One region of the Butyricicoccus pullicaecorum genome, then DNA from elsewhere that is predicted to be linked to it. Evidence: a T-box and tRNA genes for the amino acid it is inferred to sense, from the RefSeq annotation. Region 1 holds a T-box; the other holds one or more tRNA genes.

What was found. The T-box of region 1 lies ahead of pheS (phenylalanine--tRNA ligase subunit alpha). A T-box ahead of a tRNA ligase gene usually reads a tRNA of that ligase, here a tRNA-Phe.
Region 2: it encodes a tRNA-Phe, which carries the amino acid that the T-box ahead of pheS (phenylalanine--tRNA ligase subunit alpha) is inferred to sense. The anticodon was not compared.

The regions. Positions count from the first base shown of each region.
Region 1 covers NZ_NFKK01000003.1:143,222-148,079, reverse strand. The annotation lists gene B5F17_RS03895 (valine--tRNA ligase) at 1-1,448, opposite strand, end outside; T-box leader at 1,543-1,762, opposite strand; tRNA gene B5F17_RS03890 (tRNA-Cys) at 1,781-1,854, opposite strand; gene B5F17_RS03885 (DUF2500 domain-containing protein) at 1,937-2,287, opposite strand; T-box leader at 2,459-2,693, shown strand; gene pheS (phenylalanine--tRNA ligase subunit alpha) at 2,795-3,814, shown strand; gene pheT (phenylalanine--tRNA ligase subunit beta) at 3,860-4,858, shown strand, end outside.
Region 2 covers NZ_NFKK01000004.1:246,729-251,586, reverse strand. The annotation lists gene B5F17_RS05815 (PD-(D/E)XK nuclease family protein) at 1-1,014, opposite strand, end outside; tRNA gene B5F17_RS05810 (tRNA-Gly) at 1,091-1,166, opposite strand; gene B5F17_RS14645 (hypothetical protein) at 1,275-1,499, opposite strand; tRNA gene B5F17_RS05805 (tRNA-Phe) at 1,519-1,594, opposite strand; tRNA gene B5F17_RS05800 (tRNA-Asp) at 1,634-1,710, opposite strand; gene rd (rubredoxin) at 2,007-2,168, opposite strand; gene cysK (cysteine synthase A) at 2,760-3,692, opposite strand; gene B5F17_RS05785 (O-acetylhomoserine aminocarboxypropyltransferase/cysteine synthase family protein) at 3,717-4,858, opposite strand, start outside.

The sequences.
Region 1 (4,858 bases):
AGAACCGAAGTCGGATAGAAGTAATCCAGCTCGCGGGTCTTTTCCGGCCAGCCGAGGGTCGAGAACGGCCACAGTGCAGAGGAGAACCAGGTATCCAGAACGTCCTCTTCCTGATGGATGTGCGTACCGCCGCACTTCGGGCAAACGGTAACATCTTCCTTGGCAACGGTCATTTCGCCGCAGTCCTCACAGTAGTAAGCCGGAATACGGTGACCCCACCACAGCTGACGGGAAATGCACCAGTCGTGAACATTTTCCATCCAACGCAGGTAGGTGTTTGCAAAACGACCGGGAACAAACTTGACGCGGCCATCATGAACAACGTCCATAGCGGGCTTTGCCAGCGGAGCCATCTTAACGAACCACTGTGCAGAGGTCATCGGCTCGACAGTGGTGCCGCAGCGATAGCAGGTGCCAACGTTGTGCTCGTGATCCTCGGTCTTGACGAGGTAACCGCCCTCTTCCAGATCGCGCAGAACAGCCTTGCGGCACTCGTAACGATCCAGACCCTGATACTTGCCGCCGTTTTCGTTAACCGTTGCGTCCTCGTTGAAGACCAGAATCTGCTCGAGGTTGTGACGCTGACCCATCTCAAAGTCGTTCGGGTCATGGCACGGGGTGGTCTTAACACAGCCGGTACCGAATTCCATATCTACGTAATCATCAGCGAAGATCGGAATTTCGCGGTTCATGATCGGCAGGATACAGGTCTTGCCAACCAGATGCTTGTAACGCTCGTCGTTGGGGTTGACTGCAACACCGGTATCGCCCATGAAGGTCTCAGGACGGGTAGTTGCAACAACAAGGTATTCATCGGAATCCTTGATCGGATACTTGATGTGCCACAGCTTGCCGGGCTGAGTTTCGTACTCAACCTCAGCGTCGGACAGTGCGGTTGCACAGTGCGGGCACCAGTTGATGATGCGGCTGCCCTTGTAGATCAGACCCTTTTCGTACAGGTTTACAAAGACTTCCTTAACAGCCTTAGAGCAACCCTCGTCCATGGTGAAGCGCTCGCGGCGCCAGTCACACGAAGAACCGAGCTTCTTGAGCTGAGAAATGATGCGGTTGCCATACTGGTGCTTCCAGTCCCAAACGCGCTTGAGGAACTCTTCACGACCCAGATCGTAACGGGTCTTGCCCTCGTTGACACGCAGGTTTTCTTCAACCTTGATCTGGGTTGCGATACCTGCATGGTCGGTGCCGGGCATCCAGAGTGCGGAATAGCCCTGCATACGCTTGGTACGGATCAGGATATCCTGAAGGGTCTCATCGAATGCATGACCCATGTGCAGCTGACCGGTAACGTTCGGGGGCGGGATGACGATGGTAAAGGGCTTCTTGTTCTCGTCTACCTCTGCGTTGAAGAACCCGGAATCGTTCCAGAACTGATACAGCTTGTCTTCTACGGCAGAGGGATCGTATGTCTTGGGAAGTTCGTTCGCCATTTAGATCTCTCCTTTTATGGTATTAAGATTTGATATTTTTGCAATTTCATGCCTCTGATGATAAATCAGAGAAATAAAAAACGGTTTCCGTCCCAAATAGGACGAAAACCGTAGATTTCCGTGGTACCACCTAAATTCGCAGCAGTTCTGCGCACTTTTCGCCGATAACGGGACGTCCCGGGAATATTTACTGAAATTCAATATTCCAGCTCCAAAGCGACCTTCCCTCTTCCCTGCCTGCAAACCTTGCACCAGATGGTTCGCTCTCTAAAAGACAGGCTATAAGAGGTACTCCTCTTTTTCACTGCATTTGCGATATTCACGAAAAGAAATGGAGGTACCACCCAGAATCGAACTGGGGATCAGGGAGTTGCAGTCCCACGCCTTACCGCTTGGCTATGGTACCAAATCAGTTCTTGTCTATTATATCGGCTTTGCCGGAATTTGTCAATCAAAAAATTTTCCAGCCTATGCAGGCTGGAAAACAATCAGCTCTTTCGTGTAAAGTCCAGAAAGCGAGTGCCCTGAAAGGACAGCGTGCCGCGGTCCCCTTCGGCTAACATGCCATAGTCTGAGCCGCGCAGAGAAAACTCCATTCGATCGCCGCTGTCAAATTCAAAAGTTGCGTAATAGCTGGTCGATGTATGCATGTGGTTGTCGTGATGATGGTGATGCGTTTCGGTCCGCTTGGCCACGACTCTTGCAGTCACCGATAAGCGCGGAGACTGATTGTTCGTATGCCATTGCGCGATACCTCGTACTAGCTGTACAATAAAAAGAATTAAAATAATGCCGAAAAAGATCGGAAACAATGAAAATACCAGATTAAATCCAAACAAACCGATGACACGCCTCCTTTTTCTGTATCGATTGTTATGATATAGCTACATTATAATAGATATTATGACACTGTGCAACAAAAAGAACGAAGAATCGTCAAGTGATTTTATCATTCGGGGCTTGAAAAGTCAGAAAAGCTGTGATATAGTGATAAAGTATTCTTTATATTGATAATTGCGATGAGCAGGAAAAGTAACCTGATCGAATCTTTCTCAGAGAGCGGCAGTCACCGGCTGAAAACTGCCGTGTCAGAAGTTTGGGTGAAGTTCCCCTGTGAGCTGAGACGCTGAAGATATGAAGTAGGTGTCTCCGTCTTCTTCCCACGTTACGGGAAAACGAGCGCGCAGACAGATTGTTCTGCGAAGCTAGGTGGTACCACGGAGTTATGCGGCCTTCGTCCTAGATTTACTGGGACGAAGGCTTTTTTGTTCCAATTAAATAGATGCCGCAGAATATTTTCTCACAAGCAGAAACGTATTATAAAATATTGCAAGGAGTGTTCCACTATGAAAGAACAGCTCGAAGCCATCCTCGCAGAAGCGAAGGAAGCGCTGAGCAGCGTGAAAACCGCCCGTGAGCTGGGCGACGTACGCGTAAAGTATCTGGGCAAAAAGGGTGCGCTGACCGCCATCCGTAAGGGTCTGAAGGATGTCGCACCGGAAGATCGTCCGGCAATGGGCCAGCTCATCAACGATGTCGTTGCACAGCTGGAGCAGGCACTGACCGCACGCGGTGAAGAGATCGAGCGTATTGCGCTGGAAGAGAAGCTGGCAAGCGAGACGCTGGACGTTACGATGCCTGGCAAGCCCATCGCACTGGGCAAGAAGCATCCGCTGAACGTCGTTCTGGACGAGTTTAAGGAAATTTTCCTGGGTCTGGGTTTCTCGATCGCAGAAGGCCCTGAGGTAGAGCTCGATCATTACAACTTTGAAGCACTGAATATTCCGAAGGATCATCCGGCACGCGATACGCAGGATACCTTCTATATTTCGGATAATGTCGTACTTCGTACCCAGACTTCTCCGATGCAGGTACGTACCATGGAGAAGAAGAAGCCGCCGATCCGTATTATTGCGCCTGGCCGCGTATACCGTTCGGATGCAGTTGACGCAACCCACTCTCCCCTGTTCCATCAGATCGAGGGCCTGGTTGTCGATAAGGACATCCGCATGAGCGACCTGAAGGGCATTCTGGAGCTGTTTGCAAAGAAGCTGTACGGTGACGATACGGTTGTACGTTTCCGTCCGCACCACTTCCCCTTCACCGAGCCGTCTGCTGAGATGGACATTCAGTGCTATCAGTGCCACGGCGAAGGCTGCCGCCTGTGTAAGGGCGAAGGTTGGATCGAGATTCTGGGCTGCGGTATGGTACATCCTCACGTACTTGAAGTATGCGGAATCGACCCCAATGAGTATTCCGGTTACGCGTTCGGTATTGGTCTGGAGCGTATGGTCATGGGCCGTTTCAAGATTGACGATATCCGTCTGTTCTATGAGAACGATGTCCGTTTCCTGCACCAGTTCTAATTAGATTGTGTACCGATTATTATCCATATTGGGAGGAACAAGAAAATGAAACTGCCGCTTTCATGGCTGAAAGATTATACGAATATTGATGGCATTTCGCTCAAGGAATATGCCGCAGCGCTGACGATGTCCGGTTCTAAGGTTGAGGGCATTGAAAATCTGGGCGCTGAAATTGACAATGTTGTAACCGGTGAGATTCTGTCGGTTGAAAAGCATCCGGACTCCGATCATCTGGTGATTTGCCAGCTGAACGTAGGTCAGGAAGAGCCGGTGCAGATCGTTACCGGTGCACCTAATATCACCCCTGAGACCGTTGGCTGCATCTGCCCGGTTGCGCTGCATAAGTCTACCCTGCCCGGTGGTGTCAAGATCACCAAGGGCAAGCTGCGCGGTGTGGTATCCAATGGTATGATGTGCTCGTTCCAGGAACTTGGCATCGACCACGGCTGCGTACCGTACGCATGCGAGAATGGCATTCTGCTTCTGCCCGAAGGCACTCCGGTAGGCGCAGACATCAAGGACGTACTGGGTCTGAACGAAGATGTCGTTGAGTTCGAAATTACTTCCAACCGTCCGGACTGTCTGTCCATGATTGGTCTGGCACGTGAGACCGCAGCGACCTTTGATCGTCCGTTTGCCGTTCATGAGCCGGTTGTTAAGGGTTGTGGCGACGATATCAAGAACTATATCTCGGTTGAGGTAAAGGAGCCTGAGCTGTGCCCGCGTTATACGGCAAAGGTTGTCAAGAACATCAAGATTGAGCCCTCTCCGGCTTGGCTGCGTGAGCGCCTGAATGCTGCCGGTGTTCGCCCGATCAATAACATTGTCGATATCACCAACTATGTCATGCTCGAGTATGGCCAGCCCATGCACGCATTTGACTATGCTTGCCTGTCTGACGGTAAGATTGTTGTTCGTCGTCCGGTTGAGGGCGAGGCAATCCAGACGCTGGATGGCCAGGATCGTGCTATTACCAATGAGATGCTGGCGATTTGCGACGGTTCCAAGCCGGTAGCAGTTGCCGGTGTTATGGGTGGTGCAAAC
Region 2 (4,858 bases), on a different contig from region 1:
GCTGTCGCCGTCGCGCGCCGCGACCGCGAAGTCGCGCCAGTGCGCACCGGTCTCACGCACCATGCGGCGAATGAGCGCGGCGGCGTGGGTGCACTCCTCGAAGGGCGTGGACGCGCACACAAGGTGCACGCTTTGGCCGTCAGCCGGTTCGGGCGCTGCCGCGGCCTGCAAGCCCACGCGCTCGAGCACGGCCAGATCGTGCGGACGGGGCGCAGCCGCGCCCAGGTCGATGACCTCGGCTTTTTGTCCATGCCGTGCCGCCATGCGGGACAGCAGCGTGACCGTCTTGCAGCCCGAGACAAACACGTCGGGTTCTCTGCGGTCGGCAGCAATCGCCACGGTCAGCGGCAGCTTTTTCTCCAGAAAGCGGTCGATGACGCGCAGTTCCTGCGGCGTGAACGAGGCGAAGGAGTCAATATAGATGGCGGCGCCGTCCAGCACCGTGCTCTGCGGCAGCGCATCGGCCAGTCGTCCGAGCAGATCACGCGGATCGGGCACGGTCTCGTCGCACAGGCGGTCGTACGCCGTGTACAGCGCACCCAGGTCGGTCAGCTTGCGCGCGAGCAGATCGTCGCCCTCGGCGCGCATCTCCTGCGCCGCACGGAAAATGGCCTCGGGCGGCTGGGCGCAGGTCTTGAGCTCGTCGATCACGCCCAGCATTTCGCGCAGCAGCTCAGGGCGGTCGGTCAGACCGGGGTAAACCTCCATGCTGGTCTGCACCCGGCGTGCGGCCTCGTGCAGGGTCAGCAGACGGCCTGCCGCGGTCAGCGTGGTCTGTGCCAGACCGCCGACCTCGGCGAAGATACGACCGGACAGGCGGGTAAAGGACAGAACTTCGGCGGTGCGGGCAGCGTGACCGCCGGTTGCGGCAGCCAGTCGGCGCTCGTAGGCGTGCGAGAACAGTTCCGGGACGATCAGATACTGCCTTCCCTCCCGTTTTTCGGCCTGCTGGGCGATTTCGTTCACCAAAAAAGCGGTTTTACCGCTGCGAGAGCGGCCAATGACGATGCGCATGGCAAAAAACAGCCTCCTTTCGCGTTTTGACGCGGGATAAAACGAAAAAGACCACTCTGCCGAGTGGTCTTGGTTTTGGAGCGGATGACGAGGCTCGAACTCGCTACCTCCACCTTGGCAAGGTGGCGCTCTACCAGATGAGCTACATCCGCATATCAAATTTTGGTTTAGTAAACCGGTTTACTTACCGTTTACTGAAGTTCTTTGCTCCGGGCGGAATCGCGTTTGCCGAAGCTCCCTTTGCATGTTTTCTCATGCAGTCAGACTGGAAACACGGTGCACTTTGAAAAAGCAACGCAGTCGCTTTCACTGAAGTTTTCTTTGCTTACTTTCTTTTTCAAAAGAAAGTAAGTGGTGCCTCCGGGCGGAATCGCTTTTCCTGCGGGAAAAGCCACGGCGGTTGAAATTGTCCACCGGACAATTTCCAAGAGCCGCCTTTCGATTCCTTGCTCGAAAGAGCTCTGATTTTTCTCAACCCATTCCAAAGGAATGCTTTGAGAAAAATGGTGCCTCCGGGCGGAATCGAACCACCGACACGGGGATTTTCAGTCCCCTGCTCTACCGACTGAGCTACAGAGGCATCTAAACTTTTCTTCCCTTTTTCTCTGAGAGAAAAAGTTGGCGACCCGGATGGGGCTCGAACCCACGACCTCTAGCGTGACAGGCTAGCGCTCTAACCAACTGAGCTACCGGGCCAAGTGCTTGTTTATTATAAGCGAATTTTCCGCCCGTGTCAACAACTTTTTTCAAATTTTTTGTTTTCGTCTTTTGGGGGCTTCTGGTGGTTGACGCGTAAACTATAATGCGTTTGCGTATCTTTCCTATCTTTTGGTCTTTACGGACGCACAAAGAGGACGCCGGGCAGCGTCCTCTTTGCGTTCAGGGATAAGATAAAAGGGGGATCAAAAAGAGATTCAAAAAGGGGGATTTCAAAAAGATTGAGATTTGGGAAAAGATTTCATTTGGGAGGTTAGAAAAGAGAGGTTTTTATGTTAGGCCTGCTCGGAGAAGGAGTCCTTGCCTACGCCGCAGAGCGGGCAAACAAAGTCGTCCGGCAGAGCTTCCCACTTGGTGCCTGCTGCGATGCCGTTGTCCGGATCGCCGGTAGCTTCGTCGTAAATATAACCGCAGATATCACATACGTACTTCTTCATCTCATTGTTCTCCTTTAAAGTTTTTCTATTTTTGAAATGTATTTACACGGAATAAGAAAGGTTATAAACTGTATTTTTCAGTTTTCAGTGTTCCCTTTCTGTACCTTTACTATACACCGAGTGTGCCGATTTTGCAAGCTTTTTTTGCGCAAAAATGTATACCGTCTTAGTAATATTTGCGCGTTATTTTTTGGTTATATTGTCTAATTGATAGAGATTCCTAACAAAACCGCCTCTTTTTGTCACTTTATACACAGGATTTTATGGGTTTTTGGGAGGTGGATGGGATGAGGGAAAAACAAAACCGTCCCCGAAGGAACGGTTTTGATGAGCGCGTTTGACGCGCGGGAGTATTGCGCGTACACTCGTCATATCCGCGCACAGCGCGGGAATAAGGATAGTGGCCTACGGGCTACGGACGCGCTTTTGATTATTTTTTAGTTGATTTTCCCTCGCGGGAGGTCGGGAAAATCAAAAGGAGTATTTCGGACTCTGCGGAGTCCGACTCAGGGCTCTGCCCTGAGAACCCGCAAGCCTTTCGAGAAAGGCTTGAGCGAAAGCTTCAGTTCGCCCACGGGGCGGGAATTCCCTTTAATCGTCGAAGATGCCGGTGCTCAGATAGCGTTCACCGGTATCAGGCAGCATAACCACGATGGTTTTGCCCTCAAATTCCGGCTGTTTTGCCAGTTCCAGTGCAGCGCTGACGGCTGCGCCGGAGGAAATACCGACCAGAATACCCTCAGTGCGGGCAATTTCGCGTGCGATGGCGTTTGCGTCAGCGGTCTGGACGGTCTTAACCTGATCGTAGACCGTGCAGTCGAGTGCTTCCGGGACGAAGTTAGCGCCGATGCCCTGAATACCGTGCGGGCCGGCCTTACCGGTCGACAGCAGGGGCGAGTCAGCGGGTTCAACTGCGACGACCTGCACGCCCGGGTTCTGTTCCTTGAGGTAGCGGCCAACGCCGGTGATCGTACCGCCCGTGCCGATGCCAGCGACGAAAACATCGACGTTACCGTCGGTATCGCGCCAGATTTCCGGGCCGGTGGACTTATAATGTGCGGCGGGATTTGCGGGATTGACGAACTGACCGGCGATGATGCTGCTGGGGATTTCACGATTCAATTCATTGGCTTTGTCGACTGCGCCCTGCATGCCCAGTTTGCCCGGAGTCAGGACGATTTCTGCGCCGTAAGCCGCGATCAGGCGGCGGCGCTCGAGGGACATGGTCTCAGGCATGACCAGAATGACGTGATAGCCACGGGGAGCAGCGACCGATGCCAGGCCGATGCCGGTATTACCCGAAGTCGGCTCAATGATGGTCGCGCCGGGTTTGAGCTTGCCCGAGCGCTCTGCGTCCTCAATCATGGACAGCGCCGCGCGGTCTTTGGCCGAACCAGCCGGGTTCATGCACTCGAGCTTAGCCAAAATACGCGCTTTTGCGCCGTGTGCCTGTGCGATGCGGTCGAATGCGACCAGCGGCGTGCCGCCGATGAGATCGGTGACACGATCAAAAATCTTTGCCATAACGGTGAGACCTCCTTCAAAAATTCAGGCGTTCAGTGCCTGGTTCAAATCTTCCAGAATGTCGTCGATGTGCTCGATGCCGATGGACAGGCGCACCGTGCCCTGTGTGATACCGGCGGCGGCGAGTTCCTCGTCATTGAGCTGCGCATGGGTGGTCGATGCCGGGTGGATGACCAGCGACTTGGCATCTGCGACGTTTGCCAGCAGCGAGAACACTTCCAAATGATCGATAAACTGCTTGGCCGCTTCCCTGCCGCCCTTGAGCTCGGCGGTGAAGATCGAGCCGCCGCCCTGCGGGAAATATTGCTGATAAAGCGCGTGGGTGGGGCTGTCCGGGAGCGAGGGATGGTTGACGCGCGCGATTGCCGGGTGATTGTTCAGGAATTCGACGACGCGCAGCGCGTTCTGTACATGGCGCTCGACGCGCAGCGACAGGGTTTCCAGCCCCTGCAGGAGCAGGAATGCGTCGAAGGGCGACAGGACAGCGCCGGTGTCGCGCAGCAGAACGGCACGAATGCGGGTGCAGAAAGCAGCCGCGCCGCACGCATCGGCAAACGACAGACCGTGATAGCTCGGGTCGGGGTCGGCCAGCAGCGGGAACTTGCCCGAAGCACGCCAGTCGAACTTGCCGCCCTCGACGATCACGCCGCCGAGCGAGGTACCGTGACCGCCAAGGAACTTGGTGGCCGAGTGGACGACGATGTCCGCGCCGTGCTCGATGGGACGAATCAGATAAGGTGTGCCGAAGGTGTTGTCGACTACGAGCGGAATGCCGTGACGGTGTGCAATGTCGGCAACTGCGCGGATGTCGGTCACGTCGCTGTTGGGATTGCCCAGCGTCTCGACGAAAATCGCCTTGGTGTTGTCCTGAATGGCGTCCTCAAACGACTCGGTCAGCGGGTCGACAAAGGTAGCCGTCACGCCGAACTGCGGCAGCGTGTGCGCGAGTAAGTTGTAAGACCCACCGTAGATCGTGCGCTGCGCGACGATGTGGCCGCCGTTCTGCGCCAGATTTTGCAGCGCGTAGGTGATTGCGGCTGCGCCCGAGGCCAGCGCCAGCGCGGCCGTGCCGCCCTCCAGAGCTGCAATGCGTGCTTCCAGCGCCGAGACCGTCGGATTGGTCAAACGAGAATAGATATTGCCTGCATCTTTGAGTGCAAAGCGAT